Regions from separate parts of the Kosakonia oryzendophytica genome, predicted to be linked through region 1. Evidence: predicted binding sites of a transcription regulator. Region 1 holds the regulator's gene; each other region holds the start of a gene.

Region 1 (5,505 bases):
ATCTCCGGCAACGAAGAAAGTCACCACCAGCAGTAAAGCCAGCCAACTCTCTACGCGTCGTAATAAATCCAGCCAGACCAAAACCGCTGCTGTAACCTGGACCGAAAAATGTACGCCGCGTAAAGGCCACAAACCGCACTGCGTTAAAGTCAAAAGCACTAAGACGGCTGCTCTTGCCGATGTGCACAAAGTCCGTATCCAAAAAGCGCAGAAAACCGCCATGTCCAAACTGATGAATCAGATTGGCAAGCCATATCACTGGGGCGGCACCTCTCCCAATACAGGTTTCGACTGCAGTGGACTGGTCTATTACGCCTATAAAGATTTGGTGAAATTCCGCATTCCACGTACGGCAAATGAGATGTATCACCTGCGTGATGCCTCGCCGGTGAATGTCGCAGAACTGGAAAGCGGTGATTTGGTCTTTTTCCGCACCCAGGGTCGCGGCACAGCGGACCACGTTGGTGTTTACGTAGGTAACGGCAAGTTTATCCAGTCACCGCGCAGCGGCCAGGATATTCAGGTTACCTCGCTCAGTGAAGACTACTGGCAGCGTCACTACGTCGGTGCCCGCCGCGTGGTTACACCGAAAACCATTCGTTAATCCTGTTACCTGCCGCTTCTGTGGCAGGTAACTCTCTCTTTTGCCACCCCTTTCTATTTGCTACTCTATCCATACACTCAGTAGGGCTATTGGGTGTATTAAAATAATGAAGGAGAGTAGCAATGTCGTTCGAATTACCTGCATTACCGTATGCAAAAGACGCCCTGGCGCCGCATATCTCGGCTGAAACACTGGACTACCACTATGGTAAGCACCATCAGGCCTATGTCACCAACCTTAATAACCTGATCAAAGGCACTGCCTTCGAAGGCAAATCCCTGGAAGCGATCGTGAAGAGCAGCGAAGGCGGCGTGTTTAACAATGCCGCGCAGGTCTGGAACCACACTTTCTACTGGCACTGTCTCGCCCCGAACGCGGGTGGCGAACCGACAGGCGCGCTGGCTTCTGCTATTGCGAAGTCATTCGGTAGCTTCGCTGAATTCAAAGCGCAGTTTACCGACGCGGCGGTCAAAAACTTTGGTGCGGGCTGGACATGGCTGGTGAAGAAGGCTGATGGCGAACTGGCGATTGTGTCAACATCGAACGCCGGTACACCGCTAACGACGGATGCCACGCCGTTGCTGACCGTTGATGTCTGGGAACATGCCTATTACATCGATTACCGTAACGCCCGTCCGAACTATCTGGAGCACTTCTGGGCGCTGGTAAACTGGGACTTTGTGGCGAAAAATCTCGCTGCGTAAATCTCACCAGGAGGGGGAACCCCCTCCTGATTATTATTCTGCTGCTGTGCAGGCACGTTCCGGCTGAGTACGGCCCGAAGAGAGCACCACCAACAGGCCAAGACCGGCGATAATCGCCCCCATCACCGGCACAAAGCTGTAACCCAGACCACCGGATATGACTGCCCCACCGGCTGCGGCACCCAATGCGTTCCCCAGGTTAAATGCACCAATGTTCACGGAAGAGGACAGACCCGGTGCTTCATGTGCCACGCGCATGACTCGCATCTGCAACGGCGGCACCACGGCGAAAGTCGCTGCGCCCCAGACCACCATACTGATAGCCGCGCCGATCGCGCTTTGTGCAAGAAACGGGATAGCCAGCATGATGGCAATCAACAGCACCAAAAAGCCTTTAAGTGTTCCGGTCACAGAACGGTCCGCCAGTTTACCGCCAAGATAGTTGCCGATGGAGAACCCAACGCCAATCAGCACCAGCATTGCCGTAATAAAGACAGGCGTCGCATCTGTGATGGTCCGCAGAACCGGTGAAATGTAGGTATACAGCGTGAACATCGCCCCTGCCCCTAATACTGTGGTCAGCAGTGCAGACAAGACCTGCGGGCGCATCAGCACCGCCAGCTCTTTACGCACCTCAGGGCGTTCTCCGGTGCCGCCTTTCGGCAGTGAGAAGAACAGACTCAGCATGGCGACAATGCCCAGTGCCGCAGTTGCCATAAACGACATGCGCCAGCCAATGGTTTCACCCAGCCAGGTCGCAGCCGGCACCCCACCGATATTGGCGATGGTTAGCCCCATAAACATGGTGGCGACGGCGCTGGCTTGTTTTTCTTTGGCAACAACGCTTGCAGCAACCACCGATCCCAGGCCAAAGAATGCCCCGTGATTGAGACTGGTGACGATACGCGCCAGCATCAGGGTGGCGTAATTCGGTGCAATCGCCGACAACACATTACCCAGCGTAAAAATCGCCATCAAAAAAATCAGCGCGTTGCGTCTGCCGCGATGAGAAAGCAGTAAGGTCATTAACGGCGCACCGACCATTACGCCGACAGCATAGGCGCTAATCAGCATCCCCGCCGCCGGGATAGAAACGTCAACGCCGCGGGCAATCACCGGCAGTAATCCCATCGGGGAGAACTCGGTCGTACCGATGCCAAAGGCGCCAATCGCCAGGGCAAGCAAAGGGAAATTCATTTTCATAAACTGACTCCGGAAAAGCCGTGTCGATTCGGGACACTGTCGCAGAAGTCAAAAGTATGACATCAATCACAAAAAACAGCAGTTAGCGGAATGACAAAAGAGTATTGCAAAATTGATAACAATGGCGGGGATGAAAACGGAGGGGGAACCCGGTTCCCCCTCGCGCAGAATCAATGCAGTGCAGCAGTCAGGGCGCCGAAAACGATCAGACCCAGCACGATGACGGTAGTGAACAGTGAATACTTCAGGTCGGTGCTCATCAATTTTCTCCGTTTTAATTTCCACACAAAAAGTGAGATAGCGCATTTTTGCACAAATAAACGTAAAAATCTTGCAGGAATTAGCGTGTCAGATGTTTTATCACTTCCCCTTTTGCTCAAGATCAGACAAAATTCGACGCTAAATTTATTAGCGTACCGGCCATTGACTCCCCTCCTGACGTCCAGTGTCTTTTTCCCGGCGTACCGCACCCCCATTCATGGGTACAGGGTGATTGAAGGCAAACGTTTACCTTATGTATTATCAGGAGCTTGAGATATGGTCTGGAGTGACATCTGATGGCAACGATCAAAGACGTAGCGAAGCGAGCAAACGTTTCCACCACAACCGTATCACACGTAATTAACAAAACACGTTTTGTCGCCGAAGAGACGCGCAATGCTGTGTGGGCGGCGATCAAAGAGCTGCATTATTCACCGAGCGCCGTGGCGCGCAGCCTGAAGGTGAATCACACCAAATCGATCGGCCTGCTGGCCACCAGCAGCGAAGCAGCCTACTTTGCCGAAATCATTGAGGCTGTTGAGAAGAAGTGCTTCCAGAAAGGCTACACCCTGATTCTTGGTAATGCCTGGAATAACCTGGAAAAACAGCGCGCTTACTTGTCGATGATGGCGCAAAAGCGTGTTGATGGTCTGCTGGTAATGTGTTCCGAGTATCCGGAATCCCTACTGAGCATGCTGGAAGAGTATCGCCATATCCCGATGGTCGTTATGGACTGGGGCGAAGCCAAAGCCGACTTTACTGACACGGTGATCGATAACGCCTTTGAAGGCGGTTATATGGCCGGGCGTTATCTGATCGAACGCGGCCACCGCGATATCGGTGTGATCCCGGGTCCGCTTGAGCGCAACACCGGCGCGGGCCGTCTCGCCGGCTTTATGAAAGCAATGGAAGAAGCCACCATTTCCGTACCGGAAAGCTGGATTGTCCAGGGCGACTTTGAACCTGAGTCTGGTTATCGCGCCATGCAGCAGATCCTTGCACAGACGCATCGCCCGACAGCCGTTTTCTGCGGCGGCGATATTATGGCCATGGGTGCGCTGTGTGCGGCCGACGAGATGGGATTACGCGTCCCACAGGATATTTCGGTGATCGGGTATGACAATGTGCGTAACTCCCGCTTCTTCACGCCGTCACTGACCACAATACACCAGCCGAAAGATTCGCTGGGTGAAACTGCGTTTACCATGCTGCTTGACCGTATTGTGAATAAACGCGAAGAGTCGCAATCCATTGAAGTGCATCCGCGTCTGATCGAGCGTCGCTCAGTCGCCGATGGTCCGTTCCGCGACTACCGCCGTTAATCCCCTTTTGCGGGAGCCCTTATTCCGGCTCCCGCAACCATTCCCGATTCAGCGTTTCACTGTCCCCCAGGTACTCAAGAAGCCAGTTCAGTGCAGGTGATGCCTCGTTCTGCTGCCACGTCAGGCAACAAGCGGCATCTGGGAAGGGATTTTCCAGCTCCAGCGCCACCCACTCCCCGCGATCGAGCCAGGGCCTGGCAAAATGCGCCGGGACCATTCCCACGCACAACCCGGCAGACAGACAGGCTTCGGATGATTTCCAGTCCGGTACTATCACGCGTTTCTGGTTATCCAGCAGCCAGGTAATGCGCTTTGGTAACGAGCGTGATGTATCTTCCTGTATCAGTGAGGGCCAGTTACGCAACGTCTCATCACTTAATGGGCCCGGCAGCGCCGCCAGCGGATGCCGACAGGAAACCACACACTTCCAGCTCAGCATTCCCATATCGCGAAAAGCATAGCGCCCACCGACCGGGATAGCCTGCGTTGCACCAATAGCCAGTTCAACACGCCCGTCGGCCAGTGCATCCCAGACGCCGTTAAACACTTCCTGATAAACCTGGAGTTCCACATCGCTAAAGTGACGATAAAAATCGACGATCAGCTGTCGTGTGCGTTCGGGTCTGACAATGTTGTCCACCGCAATCGCCAGTTGCCCGCGCCAGCCATTCGCAATCTGCTGGCACTGTTGACGGGTGACCTGCATTTTTTTGATAACAGAACGCCCTTCTTTCAAAAACCAGACGCCAGCGGGCGTTAACTCCACATCGCGGTGACGCCGTTCAAACAGTGGAACCGCCAGCCACTCCTCCAGTTGCCTCACGGTGTAGCTGACAGCAGAAGGCACGCGGTGCAACTCCTGAGCCGCGCCGCTAAAACTGCCGTTACGCGCCACAGCATCTACCACTTCCAGCGAATATTCTGACCACATAATCTGCCTGCAAAAAATTTGAAACCATTGCGCAAATATTAGCGTTTCACAAGGGAGAATGCACTCCTTACACTCGACAACCCTGATAACCTGCACAAAGAAGAGATACCACAATGCAACCTGGCAAAGGATTTTTAGTCTGGCTCGCGGGATTAAGCGTGCTGGGCTTTTTAGCCACCGATATGTACCTGCCCGCGTTCAGCGCTATTCAGCAAGATTTAGAGACCTCCTCCGCTGTTGTCAGCGCCACATTGAGCCTGTTTCTGGCCGGGTTTGCCGTTGCACAACTGCTGTGGGGACCGTTATCGGATCGCTATGGGCGCAAACCGATTCTGTTAACCGGCCTGGGGATTTTCGCTGTGGGCTGTCTGGGAACAGTATGGGTGCGGGACGCCACGCTGTTATTGGTGCTGCGTTTTGTACAGGCCGTCGGGGTTTGCGCCGCAACAGTAAGCTGGCAGGCGCTGGTCACGGATTATT
Region 2 (5,505 bases), 2.0 Mb from region 1:
GGTGTAGGCGGTGTACCAGCCCGGATTTTCCAGCATATTGCGCAGAATAACCGGCGGTAGCTGCACGGCGGTGTAGCCCATGCCAATGTAAGACTTAAAGCGCTTGTTACGTCCGGCAATCGCTTTCAGTTCGGCCAGGGCCGCGAATTCGGTGGTTGGCTCTCCAACCTGCGGCGGAGTGGCAAGCTGGATGTCTTTTGGCACGATCTGGCCGATCAGTGCATTTAATGAATCCGCGCCAACAGTATTCAGCATCTCCAGCTGTTGCTGAGCATCCGGCCCAATGTGACGTTCAATGAAAGCGCCACGGTTTTCAAGCTGGCTTAAAGTCTGTGTCATGAGCGATGGTTCCTGAAACGTGCAGTGAATCGTGTTTGGACATTATCTGAATACGCTAAATCATTCATTCGCGTTGCAGGAGGGCGGTAACATAGCCACTCCCCAGACGCTTACATCAGCAGGTGACCGGGGTGGGCGAGGAGGTTACCGCGTTTGCAACGCGAAGAATGACGCGTATTTATTCGTCTTCCAGCAGCGCCGCGTAAGCCGTGGCATCCAGCAGCGCAGCCACTTCCGCTTCGTCACTGGCTTTGATTTTGAAGATCCAGCCTTCACCGTAGGGCTCGCTGTTAACCAGTTCAGGCGCGTCATTCAGCGCGTCGTTCACCGCGACAACTTCACCGCCGATAGGCGCATAAATGTCCGACGCGGCTTTTACCGACTCCGCCACGGCGCAATCGTCACCCGCAGCAACGGTTGTCCCCACGTCTGGCAGGTCAACAAACACCATATCGCCCAGCAGTTCCTGCGCGTGTTCGGTGATACCAACGGTGTAGGTACCGTCCGCCTCTTTGCGCAGCCACTCGTGTTCTTTGCTGTATTTCAGATCGCCAGGTACATTGCTCATCTCAATCTCTCCAGATAAAAAAAGGTTACGCGACGGCTTTGCCAGCACGCACAAAAATCGGTTTGGTCACTTTGACCGGCATTTCACGGTTGCGGATTTGCACCACTGCTGTTTCGCCAATACCAGCAGGTACGCGCGCCAGTGCAATACTGTAGCCAAGCGTCGGTGAGAAGGTTCCGCTGGTGATCACGCCTTCCTGAACATTGCCCTGGTTATCGGTGAAGCGTACCGGCAGTTCGTTGCGCAGCACACCTTTCTCGGTCATCACTAACCCAACCAGTTGCTCAGTGCCTTTTTCCCGCTGTACTTCCAGCGCTTCACGACCGATAAAATTGCGATCCTGCGGCTCCCAGGCAATGGTCCAGCCCATATTGGCCGCCAGCGGAGAAACGCTTTCATCCATTTCCTGACCATACAGGTTCATACCGGCTTCCAGACGCAGTGTATCGCGCGCGCCAAGGCCACAAGGTTTAACACCCGCGCCCAGCAATGCCTGCCAGAAGTCAGCCGCACGTTCATTCGGCAGCGCAATTTCATAGCCCGCTTCACCGGTATAACCGGTGGTCGCGATAAAAAGTCCATCAACATCAACGCCAAAGAAAGGTTTCATCCCGGCAACCGCGCTGCGCTGTGCATCGCTGAATAATGACGCGGCTTTCGCCTGCGCGTTCGGCCCCTGGACGGCGATCAGCGACAAATCATCACGCACGGTGAGTTCAATGGCGAAGGGTTCAGCGTGTTGGGCAATCCAGGAGAGGTCTTTTTCGCGGGTGGCGGAGTTAACAACGAGGCGGAAGAAATCTTCAGTGAAGTAATAAACGATCAGGTCATCAATGACACCGCCCGAGGCGTTTAGCATGCCGGTGTAAAGCGCTTTACCGGGCTTCGTGAGTTTCGCGACATCGTTAGCCAGTAAGTAGCGTAAAAACTCGCGGGTGCGTGCACCTTTGAGATCAACGATGGTCATATGCGACACATCAAACATACCAGCGTCGGTGCGCACTGCATGATGTTCATCAATCTGCGAGCCGTAATGCAACGGCATCATCCAGCCATGGAAGTCCACCATGCGGGCGCCGCACAGTGTGTGTTGTTCATACAAAGGGGTCTGCTGAGCCATCTTTTCCTCGTCGAATAAGCTGAGCCATCACGCTCGCCGGTGGCGTTTAATCACGCCGCCAAAAGCCGGGTTCACGACCTGTTGCAGGCCGCGACGCAAACGTTCTCTTTCGCCTGAACTTATCACCGAAAGCGGCGCTTAACCATAAGGTAAAATGGGCCATCACATTAGCTTATGACCTGTTTAGCCCAAAAACGGATAAGATGATTACACTGGATGAATGACGTAATGAGTGCACAAACCATTACAAAAAGGGGAATGCCAGGGTCATTTCCAGCATTTCACTCCGCAAAAAAGCGAATTTTGCCGCATAAGAAAAAACATGACATGAGAAAATCTAATCTGAAAAAAGCGGTGAAATTAGATTATTTCAAATGAGAAGTGCGAGCCCTTCCCGTTACCGGGAAGGGAAAATGTGACGGGGTTAACGTAACCACTCAGGGAGATCGTTCAGGCCTAATGCCTGACGCAGTAACTGACTTTTCACACCGGGGAGCGTATCGGCCAGTTTCAGGCCAATATCACGCAGCAATTTTTTCGCCGGGTTGGCACCGGCAAACAATTCGCGAAATCCCTGCATACCGGCCAGCATCAGTGCCGCACTGTGTTTGCGGCTGCGCTCATAGCGACGCAGATAAAGGTGCTGGCCAATATCTTTGCCCTCGGTGCGTAAACGACGCAGTTCGGCAATTAACTCCGCCGCATCCATAAAGCCAAGGTTTACGCCCTGCCCGGCCAGCGGATGGATGGTGTGCGCGGCATCGCCCACCAGCGCCAGCCGATGCGCGGCAAACTGACGTGCATAACGCCCGGTCAACGGGTAAACCTGGCGCTCGCTTTCCACATGGCAAAGCCCAAGGCGGTTATCAAACGCCATACACAGCGCCTGGTTAAACGCCTCATCGCTTGCCTGCTGCATGGCCTTTGCCTGCTCCGGAGGCAACGACCAGACAATTGAGCAGAGATGCGGGTCGCTAAGCGGCAGGAAGGCGAGAATACCATCGTGATGAAATACCTGGCGCGCCACCGCCTGATGGGGCTCTTCCGTGCGGATAGTCGCCACTAAAGCATGATGGTGATAATCCCAGAACGTCAGTGGAATATCGGCTTTGTTACGCAGCCAGGAGTTAGCGCCATCGGCACCGATCACCAGCCGCGCAGTCAGCATCGTGCCATCTTTTAACGTAAGAAAGGCTTCATTTTCGCCCCACGCAACTTGTTGCAGCTCCGCTGGGGCAAGCGTTGTCACATCCGGGCATTGCTGTGCTTTATCCCACAACGCCTGATGGATCACCGCATTTTCAATGATGTAGCCAAGGTGATCGTACCCCATTTTCTGGTCATCAAAAGCAATACGCCCGAAGCTGTCTTTATCCCACACTTCCATGCCGTGATAGCAACCCGCGCGACGGGCAATAATGTTTGACCACACGCCCAGATGACTCAGCAGTTTTTCGCTGGCAGCGTTGATCGCTGAAACGCGTAACGCAGGGGGCGCATCGTCAGCCAGCGGCGCAGGAAGCTGCTGCTCAAGCACCGCCACACGCAATCCGCTACCTTGTAACCCGCACGCCAGCGCCAGCCCCACCATACCGCCGCCGACAATCGCAACATCAACACTCTGCACTCTAACGCTCCTTTGATCCTTAACGCGCAACCCAACCAAGGGTTCGCTGCGCCAGCGCATCGCGCGCCGGGGTGAATAGATCCATCGCCATAAGCCCGATATTGCGTCCAACAACCAACGGAGCCCAATGGTTCGCAAACAGATGCACCAGCCCGTCGGTCACCCCAATGGTCGATTTTTTATCCGCATAACGACGATCGCGATAGCGGGTCAGCACCGGGAACTCCCCCACATCCTGCTGCGCGCCTGCGGCCTGCGCCAGCGTTTCCGCCAGCGTCATTACATCGCGCATGCCAAGGTTAAAACCCTGCCCGGCAATCGGGTGCAATGTTTGCGCCGCATTACCCACCAACACGGCACGATGAGAAATGGTCGAGGATGCACAGTTCAACGCCAGGGGATAAACGGTGCGTTTGCCGGTCTGCGTAATGCGCCCGAGCCGCCAGCCGAACGCTTTTTGTAGCTCATGACAGAAACGTTCATCAGACCAGGCGGCCACGGTTTGCTGTTTTTCCAGCGGGTGGCACCACACCAATGAACAACGCCCCTGCGACATCGGTAACATGGCCAGCGGGCCATGTTCGGTAAAACGTTCGAATGCGCGTCCCTGATGTGGCACCGAAGTCGTCACATTTGCAATCACCGCGACCTGATGATAAGGCGATTGCTGCTGACTGATGCCCAACTGCTCACCCACGGCGGAGCGGGAACCATCTGCCGCCACCAGCAATTTACCGATAATTGACTCGCCATTATCCAGCGTCACACAGACCTGCCGGGCATCACGGATAAACTGGCGAACGCTCGCCGGACAATGTACAGTAACGCCCGGGGCTTTTTGCAGCAGGCTAAACAGCCGCTGACCGACATCATGCAGCTCTACCACCTGACCGAGTGCATCAAGACGATACGCCTGCGCATCCAGGGTAACGAAACCGGCATGCCCGCGATCGCTGACGTGAACCGTCGAAATCGGTGTCGCGCAGGAAGCTATCGCCTGCCAGATCCCAACACGGGCCAGTTGCTGGCAGGTTCCCGCCGCCAGTGCAATTGCGCGAGCATCGAACCCCGGGTGGTTGCCCGCCCCCGGCGCAGTGGCTTCCACCAGATGAACGGGCAGTTGACCTGAGGTTAAATGTGAAATGGCCAGTGCCAGCGTTGCTCCCGCCATACCGCCGCCAACAATAATCACGCTCATGATCGGCGCGCCGCCGCCATCAGCGCCTCAATCTCATCCGCCGTTTTCACCACGCTGGCGGTCAGATTTTCGTTGCCGCTTTCTGTGATCACAATGTCATCTTCGATACGAATGCCAATCCCGCGGTACTGTTCCGGCACATCGGCGTCCGGTGCGATATACAGTCCGGGCTCAACGGTCAGCACCATGCCAGGAGCCAGTTTGCGGGAGCGATCCTGGCCATAAACACCCACGTCATGCACATCAAGCCCCAGCCAATGGCTTAGCCCATGCATAAAGAACGGACGGTGGGCGTTATTCGCCACCAGTTCTTCCACATCGCCTTTAAGAATACCGAGCTTCAGCAGGCCGCTAATCATGATACGCACCACTTCACCGGTCACTTCCTGAATCGAGGTATCCGGGCGGAACAGCTCAAGGGAGCGCGTCAGCGATGCAAGGACAATGTCATAAATTTCGCGCTGCGCCGGACTGAATTTGCCATTCACCGGGAACGTGCGGGTAATATCTCCGGCATAGCCCATGTATTCGCAGCCTGCGTCAATCAGCACCAAATCCCCGTCGCGCATCTGACTTTCATTTTCGGTGTAGTGCAGAATGCAGCCGTTGACGCCGGAGCCGACAATGGTGTTGTAAGAGGGGAAACGCGCGCC
Region 3 (5,505 bases), 750 kb from region 1:
CGGCGGCACCAAGGTACTGAGTGGTAACCTTGGCCGTGCTGTCATGAAGACCTCCGCCGTGCCGGTGGAAAATCAGATTATTGAAGCGCCGGCGATTGTTTTTGAAAGCCAGCATGACGTGTTGCCGGCCTTCGATGCAGGTTTGCTGGACCGTGACTGCGTGGTTGTTGTACGTCATCAGGGGCCAAAAGCGAACGGAATGCCAGAATTACATAAACTCATGCCGCCACTTGGTGTATTATTGGACCGCCGTTTCAAAATAGCTTTAGTAACCGATGGACGGCTCTCAGGTGCATCGGGTAAAGTGCCGTCGGCGATCCACGTAACACCAGAGGCTTATGATGGTGGATTGCTGGCGAAAGTGCGTGATGGCGATATCATCCGGGTCAACGGGCAGACGGGAGAATTAACGCTGCTGGTGGATGAAAACGAACTTGCCGCACGTCAACCACATATTCCTGACCTGAGCGCGATGCGCGTGGGCACAGGGCGCGAAATGTTCGGCGCACTGCGGGAGAAACTTTCCGGGGCGGAGCAGGGCGCAACCTGTATCACTTTTTAAGACGACACGATTTTAGTTCTGGCGAGAGAAAAACCTGATGAAAAACTGGAAAACGAGTGCAGAAACAATCCTGAAAACTGGCCCGGTTGTGCCGGTGATCGTAGTGAACAAACTGGAACACGCGGTGCCGATGGCGAAAGCGCTGGTTGCCGGAGGCGTTCGCGTTCTGGAAGTGACTCTGCGCACCGCTTGTGCCATAGACGCTATCCGTGCGATTGCTAAAGAAGTGCCGGACGCGATTGTTGGTGCGGGCACCGTGCTGAACCCGCAGCAACTGGCGGAAGTGACCGCTGCGGGTGCGCAGTTCGCCATCAGCCCGGGTCTGACCGAACCGCTGCTGAAGGCCGCAACGGAAGGCTCAATCCCGCTGATCCCGGGTATCAGCACCGTTTCCGAACTGATGCTGGGCATGGACTACGGTCTGAAAGAGTTTAAATTTTTCCCGGCTGAAGCGAATGGCGGCACCAAAGCGCTGCAAGCCATTGCCGGTCCGTTTGCGCATGTGCGTTTCTGCCCGACTGGCGGGATTTCTCCGGCAAACTACCGTGACTACCTGGCGCTGAAAAGTGTGCTGTGCATCGGCGGTTCCTGGTTGGTGCCGGCAGATGCGCTGGAAGCAGGTGATTATGACCGCATCACTAAACTGGCACGTGAAGCGGTAGAAGGCGCGAAGCAGTAACCGTGCGGCGGGTCTAACCCCGCCAGCCATAAAGCCCGCTCAGCGTTACTGCTGGCGGGCTTTTTTTATCCCTGAACGTTAACGGTCTTCGCTGCCGTAATCGCCCGTTGTACGGCGGTTTCGACATTCTCGCCCGTCGCCAGCGCGACGCCCAGTCGACGGGAGCCGTCGATTTCCGGTTTGCCGAACAGGCGCAACTGCACACCAGCGCCCACCGCTTCATGCACGTTATCGAAGGTCACATTCCGGCTGCTCAAACGCGGCAGGATGACCGCCGAAGCAGACGGGCCATACTGGCGGATGTCGCCAACAGGCAAGCCGAGGAAGGCGCGCACGTGCAGCGCGAACTCGGAGAGATCCTGCGAAATCAGCGTAACCATACCGGTATCATGCGGTCGCGGAGAGACTTCGCTGAAGATGACTTCATCGCCACACACGAATAACTCCACGCCAAACAGACCGTGACCACCGAGCGCCAGGACGACTTTGCGGGCAATCTCTTCCGCGCGTTGCAGCGCGACGGTGGACATCTGCTGCGGCTGCCAGGATTCACGATAATCCCCGTCTTCCTGACGGTGGCCAATGGGAGCGCAAAAATGCACGCCATCCACCGCGCTGACTGTCAAAAGCGTGATTTCAAAATCAAAGTGGACCACGCCTTCGACAATCACGCGACCGGCTCCGGCACGGCCGCCTTGTTGTGCATATTCCCAGGCTTTAGCTAACTGGTCAGTACTTTTAATAAAGCTCTGGCCTTTGCCAGATGAACTCATAACCGGCTTAACAATACACGGCAACCCAATCTCTTCAACCGCCTGATGGAATGCGGCTTCACTGTCAGCAAAACGGTAACTGGACGTCGGAAGCTGGAGTTCTTCCGCCGCGAGACGACGAATGCCCTCACGGTTCATTGTCAGCTTTGCAGCACGCGCACAGGGGACAACGTGCTGGCCTTGTGCTTCCAGTTCAATCAGCGTATCGGTGGCGATGGCTTCGATTTCCGGCACAATGAAATGGGGTTTTTCTTGCGCTACCAGCGCTTTCAGCGCCTCTCCATCCAGCATATTAATAACATGCGAACGGTGGGCGACATGCATTGCCGGGGCATCGGCATAGCGGTCAACGGCAATCACTTCGATGCCGAGACGTTGGCACTCAATGGCCACTTCTTTGCCCAGTTCGCCGGAACCGAGTAACATCACGCGAGTTGCTGCAGGGCGCAGCGCAGTACCTAAAAGAGTCATAGCAGCTTACCGTTGGGAAAAAATCTGCGCGCAGTATAAACGAAAACGTTTGCGTCTGTCTTTTATCACTTGCGATGGTTTTTTCATCGCGCTACTATACTGTATAAATAAACAGTTAAATGAGGCTGCATCATGGCGGTAGAAGTTAAATACGTAGTCATTAGAGAAGGTGAGGAAAAAATGTCTTTTGCCAGCAAAAAGGAAGCGGATGCTTACGATAAGATGCTTGATCTGGCGGAAGTTCTGGGTGACTGGTTAGGCGCAGGTCCGGTCACACTGGAAGACGAAACACGTGACCAAATGGCGCTGTGGCTTGCCGAACAAAAAGACGCACTTAGCAGCATCCTTAAGTCCGGCAAATTGCCTGGAACAGAGGCACAGGAACCTGAAATGTCACCGGCGGCGGATGTGGAGAGTGAGCCGACAGACACCGTCGACATTAAAAGCGCAGCCAAACGCGCGAAAGTTGCCTGATCTTGCACTGCCTGTAATTTGTACCATGCTTTGAAGGGGTAAAAACCAGGAGATAAGCATGAAAATAGCAGGGGTTTTCGCCAGCTTTCTTTTGCTGGCGGGCAGTGCAGCGGCGCATGCCGCTAACGATAAGTCGGTGAAGTTTCCCTCGTGCGAGGGGCTTAACGCTGAAGGCATTGCCGCCAGCGTTAAGCGTGACTATTTGCAAAATCGCATTGTTCGTTGGGCAGACGATCAAAAAAAACTTGGACAGGCTGATCCTGTGGCCTGGATCAGCACCAAGGATATTGTCGGCAAGGGCGATAAATGGGCTGTACCGTTAACCGTACGCGGGAAAAGCACTGATATCCACTATAAAGTGGTGATCGACTGCAAGGCCGGTACGGCGGACTATCAACCACAACCTGACTGACACAATTTTCCCATCTTTTGCAGAGTCAGACATTTCCTGACATCCCCTCGCTTACTCTGAGCGCACCATTATCAGTAGGCGAGGGACATCATGAGTTGGTTAAATCAATTACAGTCGCTGCTTGGTCAGAAAGGCGGAGCAGTATCTTCTTCCTCAGACGCGCAGGGGTTAAGCAAACTGCTGGTACCCGGTGCGCTGGGTGGTCTTGCCGGACTGCTGGTTGCCAGTAAATCATCGCGTAAACTTCTGGCCAAATACGGTACCAGCGCCTTGCTGGTTGGCGGTGGTGCGGTAGCCGGCAGCGTGCTGTGGAATAAATACAAAGATCGTATCCGTGATGCTCACCAGGGTGAGCCCCAGTTTGGTCAACACCATTCACCGTTGGATGTGCGCACAGAACGCCTGATCCTGGCACTGGTCTTTGCAGCCAAAAGTGATGGTCATATCGATGACAAGGAACGCGCGGCTATCGAACAACAACTTCGAGAAGCAGGCGTGGAAGAGCAGGGACGGGCGCTAATCGCGCAGGCCATTGAGCAGCCTCTTGAGCCTGAACGGCTGGCGCGGGGTGTCAAAAACGAAGAAGAAGCGTTGGAAATCTATTTCCTCAGTTGCGCTGTTATCGATATCGATCACTTTATGGAGCGCAGTTACCTTAACGCGTTGGGCGATGCGCTAAAAATCCCTGCCGATGTGCGTGAAGGGATTGAAGAGGATCTTAAGCAACAAAAACATGCTCTCCCGCAATAACAACTGCTACGTTTCGCTTGCATCGCGCGCGGGTTTTGCCACCCTTATAGGTATGTAAAACTAAAAAGAACAGTGCTATGCCGCCGAAAGCGAAAAGAATCCCCCATGCCCTGACTGTGCATGGTGATACACGTATCGATGATTATTACTGGCTGCGGGACGACTCGCGTTCCCAGCCAGACGTTCTGGACTATCTTCAACAAGAAAACCGCTATGGGCATGAGGTGATGGCGTCGCAACAGGCGCTTCAGGACCGAGTGCTGGGGGAGATTATCTCGCGCATTCCGCAGCGTGAGATTTCTGCACCTTATATCAAAAATGGCTACCGCTATCGCCATATCTACGAACCCGGCAACGAATATGCTATCTATCAGCGTCAGTCCGTGCTGAGTGCCGAATGGGATGAATGGCAGGTGCTTCTGGATGCGAACCAACGCGCGGCGCATAGTGAATTCTATACCCTCGGCGGCATGTCCGTGTCGCCCGATAATACCATTATGGCCATTGCGGAAGATTACCTGTCGCGTCGGCAATATGGCCTGCGGTTTCGCAACCTTGAAACCGGGAACTGGTATCCGGAGATGCTTGATAACGTCTCGCCAGAGTTCGTCTGGGTCAACGATTCTGAAACGCTCTACTATGTGCGCAAACATGCGACAACGTTGTTACCGTATCAGGTGTGGCGACATACTGTTGGTACGCCCGCGCAACATGATGAACTGGTCTATGAAGAGCAGGATGAAGCGTTCTACGTCGGATTGAGCAAAACCACCTCGCAGCACTACATCACCATCCATCTGGCCAGTGCCACTACCAGCGAAGTTTTGCTTCTTGATGCGGAATTGCCGGATGCCCAACCGCTACGTTTTTTACCCCGGCGTAAAGACCATGAATACAGCCTCGATCACTACCAGCACACCTTCTATCTACGATCGAATCGGGACGGTAAAAACTTTGGTCTTTATCGCACTAAAGTACGTGATGAAAAGCGCTGGGAAGTGCTGATCCCGGCACGAGACCAGGTGATGTTAGAAGGATTTACCCTGTTTACCGACTGGTTGGTGGTTGAAGAACGGCAGCGCGGATTGACCAGTCTACGGCAAATTAACCGGAAAACCCGCGAAGTTGTTGGTATTGCATTTGATGATCCGGCGTATGTCACGTGGCTTGCTTATAACCCTGAGCCAGAAACGTCGCGGCTGCGCTACGGTTACTCATCGATGACCACGCCGGACACACTGTTTGAGCTGGATATGGACAGCGGTGAACGGCGTGTCATCAAGCAGATTAATGTGGCAGGTTTTGACGCCAGTCAGTACCAAAGCGAGCATTTATGGATCCACGCGCGGGATGGTGTCGAAGTGCCGGTATCGCTGGTGTACAA
Region 4 (5,505 bases), 1.5 Mb from region 1:
AAGTCGCGCGGTTTTTTCGTTAAAGTTGCCGGTGCCGATGTGGGCATAACGCACCACCTCTTCTCCTTCCATACGGGAGATCAGGAACAGTTTGGCGTGAATTTTTAAGCCCGGCGCCGAGAAGATAACCTGCACACCCGCTTCGGTCAGGCGTTTTGCCCAGTGGATATTCGCCTCTTCATCAAAACGCGCTTGCAGTTCCACCACTACCGTTACTTTCTTGCCGTTATGGGCCGCGTGGATCATGGAGTCAATAATGCGCGAGTCTTTTGCCACACGGTAAATATTGATTTTTATTGCCAGCACGCTCGGGTCGAACGACGCTTGACGCAGCAGCTCCAGCACGTGCTCAAACGTATGATATGGGTAATAGAGCAGCACATCGCGTTCGCGAATGGCATCAAAGCCGTTGCGGAATTTGTCAAACCAGAGATGACGCAGGCGCGGCAGCGGTTTATTGACCAGGTTGGATTTGCCGACGTTCGGGAAACCAATAAAGTCTTTAAAGTTGTGGTAACGGCCGCCGGGAATAATTGAGTCATAGCGGGAGATGGTCAGTTTCTCGCGCAGCATTTCCACCATCGCATCCGGCATGTCGCGCTGATAAACGAAACGCACCGGTTCGGCGGTCAGTCGCTGCTTCAGGCTGGAGGACATCAGCTCCATCAGGCTCGATTCCATTTCGTGCACCAGATCGTATTCGGCGTCACGGGTCATCTTCATCGAGTAGGCGTTGAGTGTGTCGTAATCAAAGAAGCCTTTGAAAATATCATCCAGGCAGTAGCGCAGGATGTTATCAAGCAGGATCATCGGCTTACGGCGGCGCGGGGTTTCCGGCGGCAGGTTAACAAAGCGCGGAACCTTGTCCGATGGGATCTCAAGCAATGCATAGCGAATATTGTCGCCACGAATAATTTCCACTGCCAGATAGGTGTAATCATCCTTCAGGAAGCGCACCAGATTGGTTTCGCGGTTGATAAGCGTCGGGGTGATGTGCTGGCGCAGGTACTGTTTAAAGTAGTTACGCAGCCAGCTCTGCTGGTTTTGCGAAAGCTGGCGTTCGTTGATCAGGAAGATCTGATTACGCGCCATTTCCAGCAGCAGATCGTTGTACAGGCTGTCGAACTCCTGGTCGGCTTTCAGTACGCGGGACTGAATTTTGCCCAGCAGATGGCGTGAATTGGTCGGAAGGCCTTGCTCTTCACTGATGATCAGCCGGCGTTTCAACTCCGCAAAACGGACCTTATAGAATTCATCGAGGTTGTTGGAATAGATCCCCAAAAAACGCATGCGCTCGATCAGCGGGTTACTCTTGTCGGCGGCTTCCTGAAGAACGCGTTCATTGAAACACAACCAGCTTAGTTCTTTTTCGAGATATAACTTTTCCTGACCCATTCCTGTTTACACTCCGGTTCAATCTCGGGACACAGCAAGTCCATCTCGCTCTCGCGGCGCCCGGCTTACAGGTGAACGTTGCTGGCGTTCCTTCGTATGACACAACTTATTATGGCGAGCTTTGCCACCAGATGTCCAACTGTGCCAAAAAAGTATGACAGTATTCTTTTTTCTGACTTAAGGTGATGAAAATACAGCGGGGAAGGGATAAACAAGCCGGATAAGACGGAGACGCTATCCGGCATAAGTGATGTAGCAGAGACGTTATTCGTCAGCCGCATAGCCCTGCGGCGGTAAGCAGACGCCATCCAGCCAGGCGGCGTTGTTTTCCATCTTCAGGCGACCCTCGACAAACCAGCTCACCACCAACGGGTAAATGGCATGTTCCTGCGCCTGAACGCGTGCGGTGATTTCCTCTTCTGTATCGCCATCGAACACCGGCACTTTTGCCTGCAAAATCACCGGGCCGCCGTCCAGCTCATCGGTGACAAAGTGCACGGTGGTGCCATGCTCTTCATCGCCATTTTCCAGTACCTGACGGTGCGTGTGCAGACCGGGATATTTCGGCAGCAGGGAAGGGTGGATATTCAACAGACGCCCGGCGTAGTGGGAGACAAATGCCGGACTGAGGATACGCATATAACCCGCCAGCACCACCAGATCCGGCGCATAAGCGTCGATTTCCAGCATCAGTTCGCGATCGAAAGCATCGCGACTGGCGAACTGGTCTGCTGTGAGGGCATGTGCGGGAATTGTTGCTTCCCGCGCACGTTCAAGGCCGAACGCATCGGCCTTATTACTGAATACCGCCCGCAGGGTGCCGTTGATTTTCTTCTGTTCGCAGGCGTCGATAATTGCCTGCAAATTGCTTCCGTTACCGGAAATCAGCACCACGATATTTTTCATTCAATGACCACGCGCTCACTGGAATCGGATGCTTTGATGATACCGATTTTCCACGCGTTTTCACCTTTAGCGTTCAGTAGTGCGATGGCTTTATCTGCTTCAGCCGCTGGCAGTGCAATCACCATCCCGACGCCGCAGTTAAAGGTACGATACATTTCATGGCGGCTGACGTTGCCCGCGCTTTGCAACCAGTTAAACACAGCCGGCCACTGCCAGGATGACTCGTCGATGACCGCCTGGGTGTTGTCTGGCAGTACGCGCGGGATGTTTTCCCAGAAGCCGCCGCCGGTCAGGTGCGCAATGGCGTGTACATCTACGCTTGCAATCAGCTCCAACACGGATTTCACATAAATGCGCGTTGGTTCCAGCAGGTGATCGGCCAGCGGTTTGCCTTCAAGCTGTGTCGTTTGCGGATCGCAACCGCTCACTTCGATCACTTTGCGTACCAGGGAGTAACCGTTGGAGTGCGGACCGCTGGAGGCCAGCGCTACCAGCACATCACCGTCGATCACTTTTGAACCGTCGATGATTTCTGACTTTTCCACCACGCCGACACAGAAACCGGCTACGTCGTAATCTTCACCGTGATACATGCCCGGCATTTCTGCTGTTTCACCGCCGACCAGCGCACAACCGGATTGCAGACACCCTTCGGCGATGCCGTTGATCACGCTGGCCGCTGTATCGACATCCAGCTTGCCGGTTGCGTAATAATCCAGGAAGAACAACGGCTCTGCACCCTGTACCACCAGGTCGTTCACGCACATCGCCACCAGGTCGACGCCAATGGTGTCGTGACGTTTCAGATCCATCGCCAGACGCAGCTTGGTGCCTACGCCGTCAGTGCCGGAAACCAGTACTGGCTCACGATATTTTTGCGGCAGAGCGCACAGCGCGCCGAAGCCACCCAGACCGCCCATCACTTCAGGTCGGCGGGTTTTCTTCACCACGCCTTTGATTCGGTCAACCAGAGCATTGCCCGCGTCGATATCAACACCGGCATCTTTGTAGCTGAGAGAGGTTTTATCGGTCACTGCTTCAGTCCCCACGCGTTTACTTGCGGTAGAAATAAAATTCGGCGCAATTCTAACAGCCAAGGCAAACGTTTGCGAGTCCATTATTTCAGGGCGCTGAGGATTCTTACGATATACTCTTTTCCAGTCTGATTGATCGTGATCAAGCGCCTGCCTGTAGCGCAACGGAAAAAAAGCGGTATAATCCGGCGATTTTTTTTGTGGCTGCCACCTGTCTGGGGAAAGGAGAAGAGTATGAAGATCGTGGAAGTAAAACACCCACTCGTCAAACACAAGCTGGGTCTGATGCGAGAGAACGACATCAGCACCAAACGCTTTCGTGAACTCGCCTCGGAAGTGGGCAGCCTGCTGACGTATGAAGCGACTGCGGACCTCGAAACGGAAAAAGTGACCATCGAAGGCTGGAACGGGCCGGTCCAGGTTGAGCAAATTAAAGGGAAGAAAATCACCGTTGTGCCAATCCTGCGCGCAGGTCTGGGTATGATGGAAGGTGTGCTGGAGCATGTACCGAGCGCGCGCATTAGCGTGGTCGGCATCTACCGTAACGAAGAGACGCTGGAGCCGGTGCCGTATTTCCAGAAACTGGTGTCCAATATCGACGAGCGTATGGCGCTGGTGGTTGACCCGATGCTGGCAACCGGCGGTTCGATGATCGCCACGATTGACCTGCTGAAAAAAGCGGGCTGCCACAGCATCAAAGTGCTGGTGCTGGTTGCTGCACCGGAAGGTCTGGCGGCGCTGGAAAAAGCGCACCCGGACGTGGAACTGTACACCGCGTCGATCGATAAGGGCCTCAACGAGCACGGATACATTATTCCGGGCCTCGGCGATGCCGGCGATAAAATCTTTGGTACGAAGTAATTGCTTAAAAATCGAAAGCCGACTTTGATAGTCGGCTTTTTTTTGGGATTCAAAACACTGCCCGCCGTTAAGGACGGGGAGATACACAACAACACTCAGAGGAAAACACTATGACGCGCCGTGCTATCGGGGTAAGTGAAAGACCACCGCTTTTGCAAACCATCCCGCTTAGTCTACAGCACTTGTTCGCCATGTTTGGCGCAACCGTGCTGGTGCCAATCCTGTTTCACATTAACCCGGCCACCGTGCTGCTGTTTAACGGTATCGGGACACTGCTGTACATCTTTATTTGCAAAGGGAAAATCCCGGCATATTTAGGCTCCAGCTTCGCCTTTATCTCGCCGGTGTTGCTGCTGTTGCCGCTGGGTTACGAAGTGGCACTGGGCGGTTTTATCATGTGCGGCGTGCTGTTCTGTCTGGTCTCCTTTATTGTGAAAAAAGCAGGTACCGGCTGGCTGGACGTGATGTTCCCGCCTGCTGCGATGGGCGCAATCGTTGCGGTCATCGGTCTGGAGCTGGCGGGCGTGGCGGCAAACATGGCCGGTCTGCTGCCTGCAGAAGGGCAGTCTGCGGATTCCAAAACCGTGATCATCTCGCTGGTAACACTGGGCGTGACGGTGTTTGGTTCCGTGCTGTTCCGCGGTTTTATGGCCATTATTCCGATCCTGATCGGTGTGCTGGCGGGCTATGCGCTCTCGTTCGCGATGGGCGTTGTCGACACCACGCCGATTGCGCAAGCGCACTGGTTCGCTTTGCCGACCTTCTACACCCCGCGTTTTGAGTGGTTTGCAATTTTTACCATTCTGCCTGCGGCGCTGGTGGTGATTGCCGAGCACGTTGGTCACCTGGTGGTCACAGCGAATATCATCAAAAAAGATCTGATTCGCGATCCGGGCCTGCATCGCTCGATGTTTGCTAACGGCCTGTCGACGGTGATTTCCGGCTTCTTCGGTTCTACGCCAAATACCACCTACGGTGAGAACATCGGTGTGATGGCAATCACCCGCGTCTACAGCACCTGGGTGATTGGCGGTGCGGCGATCATCGCCATTCTGCTCTCATGCGTAGGTAAACTGGCGGCGGCTATCCAGATCATTCCGGTACCGGTGATGGGCGGCGTTTCGCTGCTGCTGTACGGGGTTATCGGCGCGTCCGGTATCCGCGTGCTGATCGAATCCAAAGTGGATTACAGCAAAGCGCAAAACCTGATCCTGACGTCCGTTATCCTGATTATCGGTGTGAGCGGGGCGAAAGTGCACATTGGTGCGGCAGAGCTGAAAGGCATGGCGCTGGCGACCATTGTGGGGAT

What was found. Region 1 encodes PurR, which represses purine synthesis genes. Its sites were predicted from a motif close to CANGCAAACGTTTGCNTG; they were not measured.
Region 2: a site for PurR is predicted at 2,120-2,137, ahead of gcvT (glycine cleavage system aminomethyltransferase GcvT). Genes of this name have one in related genera too.
Region 3: a site for PurR is predicted at 2,524-2,541, ahead of purT (formate-dependent phosphoribosylglycinamide formyltransferase). Genes of this name have one in related genera too.
Region 4: a site for PurR is predicted at 3,397-3,414, ahead of purM (phosphoribosylformylglycinamidine cyclo-ligase). Genes of this name have one in related genera too.

What each region holds. Positions count from the first base shown of each region.
Region 1 covers NZ_CP115659.1:2,875,709-2,881,213, forward strand. The annotation lists gene O9K67_RS13885 (C40 family peptidase) at 1-604, shown strand, start outside; gene sodB (superoxide dismutase [Fe]) at 727-1,308, shown strand; gene O9K67_RS13895 (MFS transporter) at 1,342-2,511, opposite strand; gene cydH (cytochrome bd-I oxidase subunit CydH) at 2,682-2,771, opposite strand; gene purR (HTH-type transcriptional repressor PurR) at 3,069-4,094, shown strand; partial or broken gene punR (DNA-binding transcriptional activator PunR) at 4,091-5,025, opposite strand; gene punC (purine nucleoside transporter PunC) at 5,139-5,505, shown strand, end outside.
Region 2 covers NZ_CP115659.1:852,797-858,301, reverse strand. The annotation lists gene gcvP (aminomethyl-transferring glycine dehydrogenase) at 1-339, opposite strand, end outside; gene gcvH (glycine cleavage system protein GcvH) at 518-907, opposite strand; gene gcvT (glycine cleavage system aminomethyltransferase GcvT) at 933-2,027, opposite strand; gene ubiI (FAD-dependent 2-octaprenylphenol hydroxylase) at 2,452-3,654, opposite strand; gene ubiH (2-octaprenyl-6-methoxyphenyl hydroxylase) at 3,674-4,852, opposite strand; gene pepP (Xaa-Pro aminopeptidase) at 4,849-5,505, opposite strand, start outside.
Region 3 covers NZ_CP115659.1:2,120,824-2,126,328, forward strand. The annotation lists gene edd (phosphogluconate dehydratase) at 1-562, shown strand, start outside; gene kdgA (bifunctional 4-hydroxy-2-oxoglutarate aldolase/2-dehydro-3-deoxy-phosphogluconate aldolase) at 600-1,241, shown strand; gene purT (formate-dependent phosphoribosylglycinamide formyltransferase) at 1,307-2,485, opposite strand; gene O9K67_RS10395 (YebG family protein) at 2,618-2,959, shown strand; gene yebF (protein YebF) at 3,018-3,371, shown strand; gene O9K67_RS10405 (tellurite resistance TerB family protein) at 3,459-4,121, shown strand; gene ptrB (oligopeptidase B) at 4,199-5,505, shown strand, end outside.
Region 4 covers NZ_CP115659.1:1,381,171-1,386,675, forward strand. The annotation lists gene ppk1 (polyphosphate kinase 1) at 1-1,395, opposite strand, end outside; gene purN (phosphoribosylglycinamide formyltransferase) at 1,660-2,301, opposite strand; gene purM (phosphoribosylformylglycinamidine cyclo-ligase) at 2,298-3,335, opposite strand; gene upp (uracil phosphoribosyltransferase) at 3,570-4,196, shown strand; gene uraA (uracil permease) at 4,307-5,505, shown strand, end outside.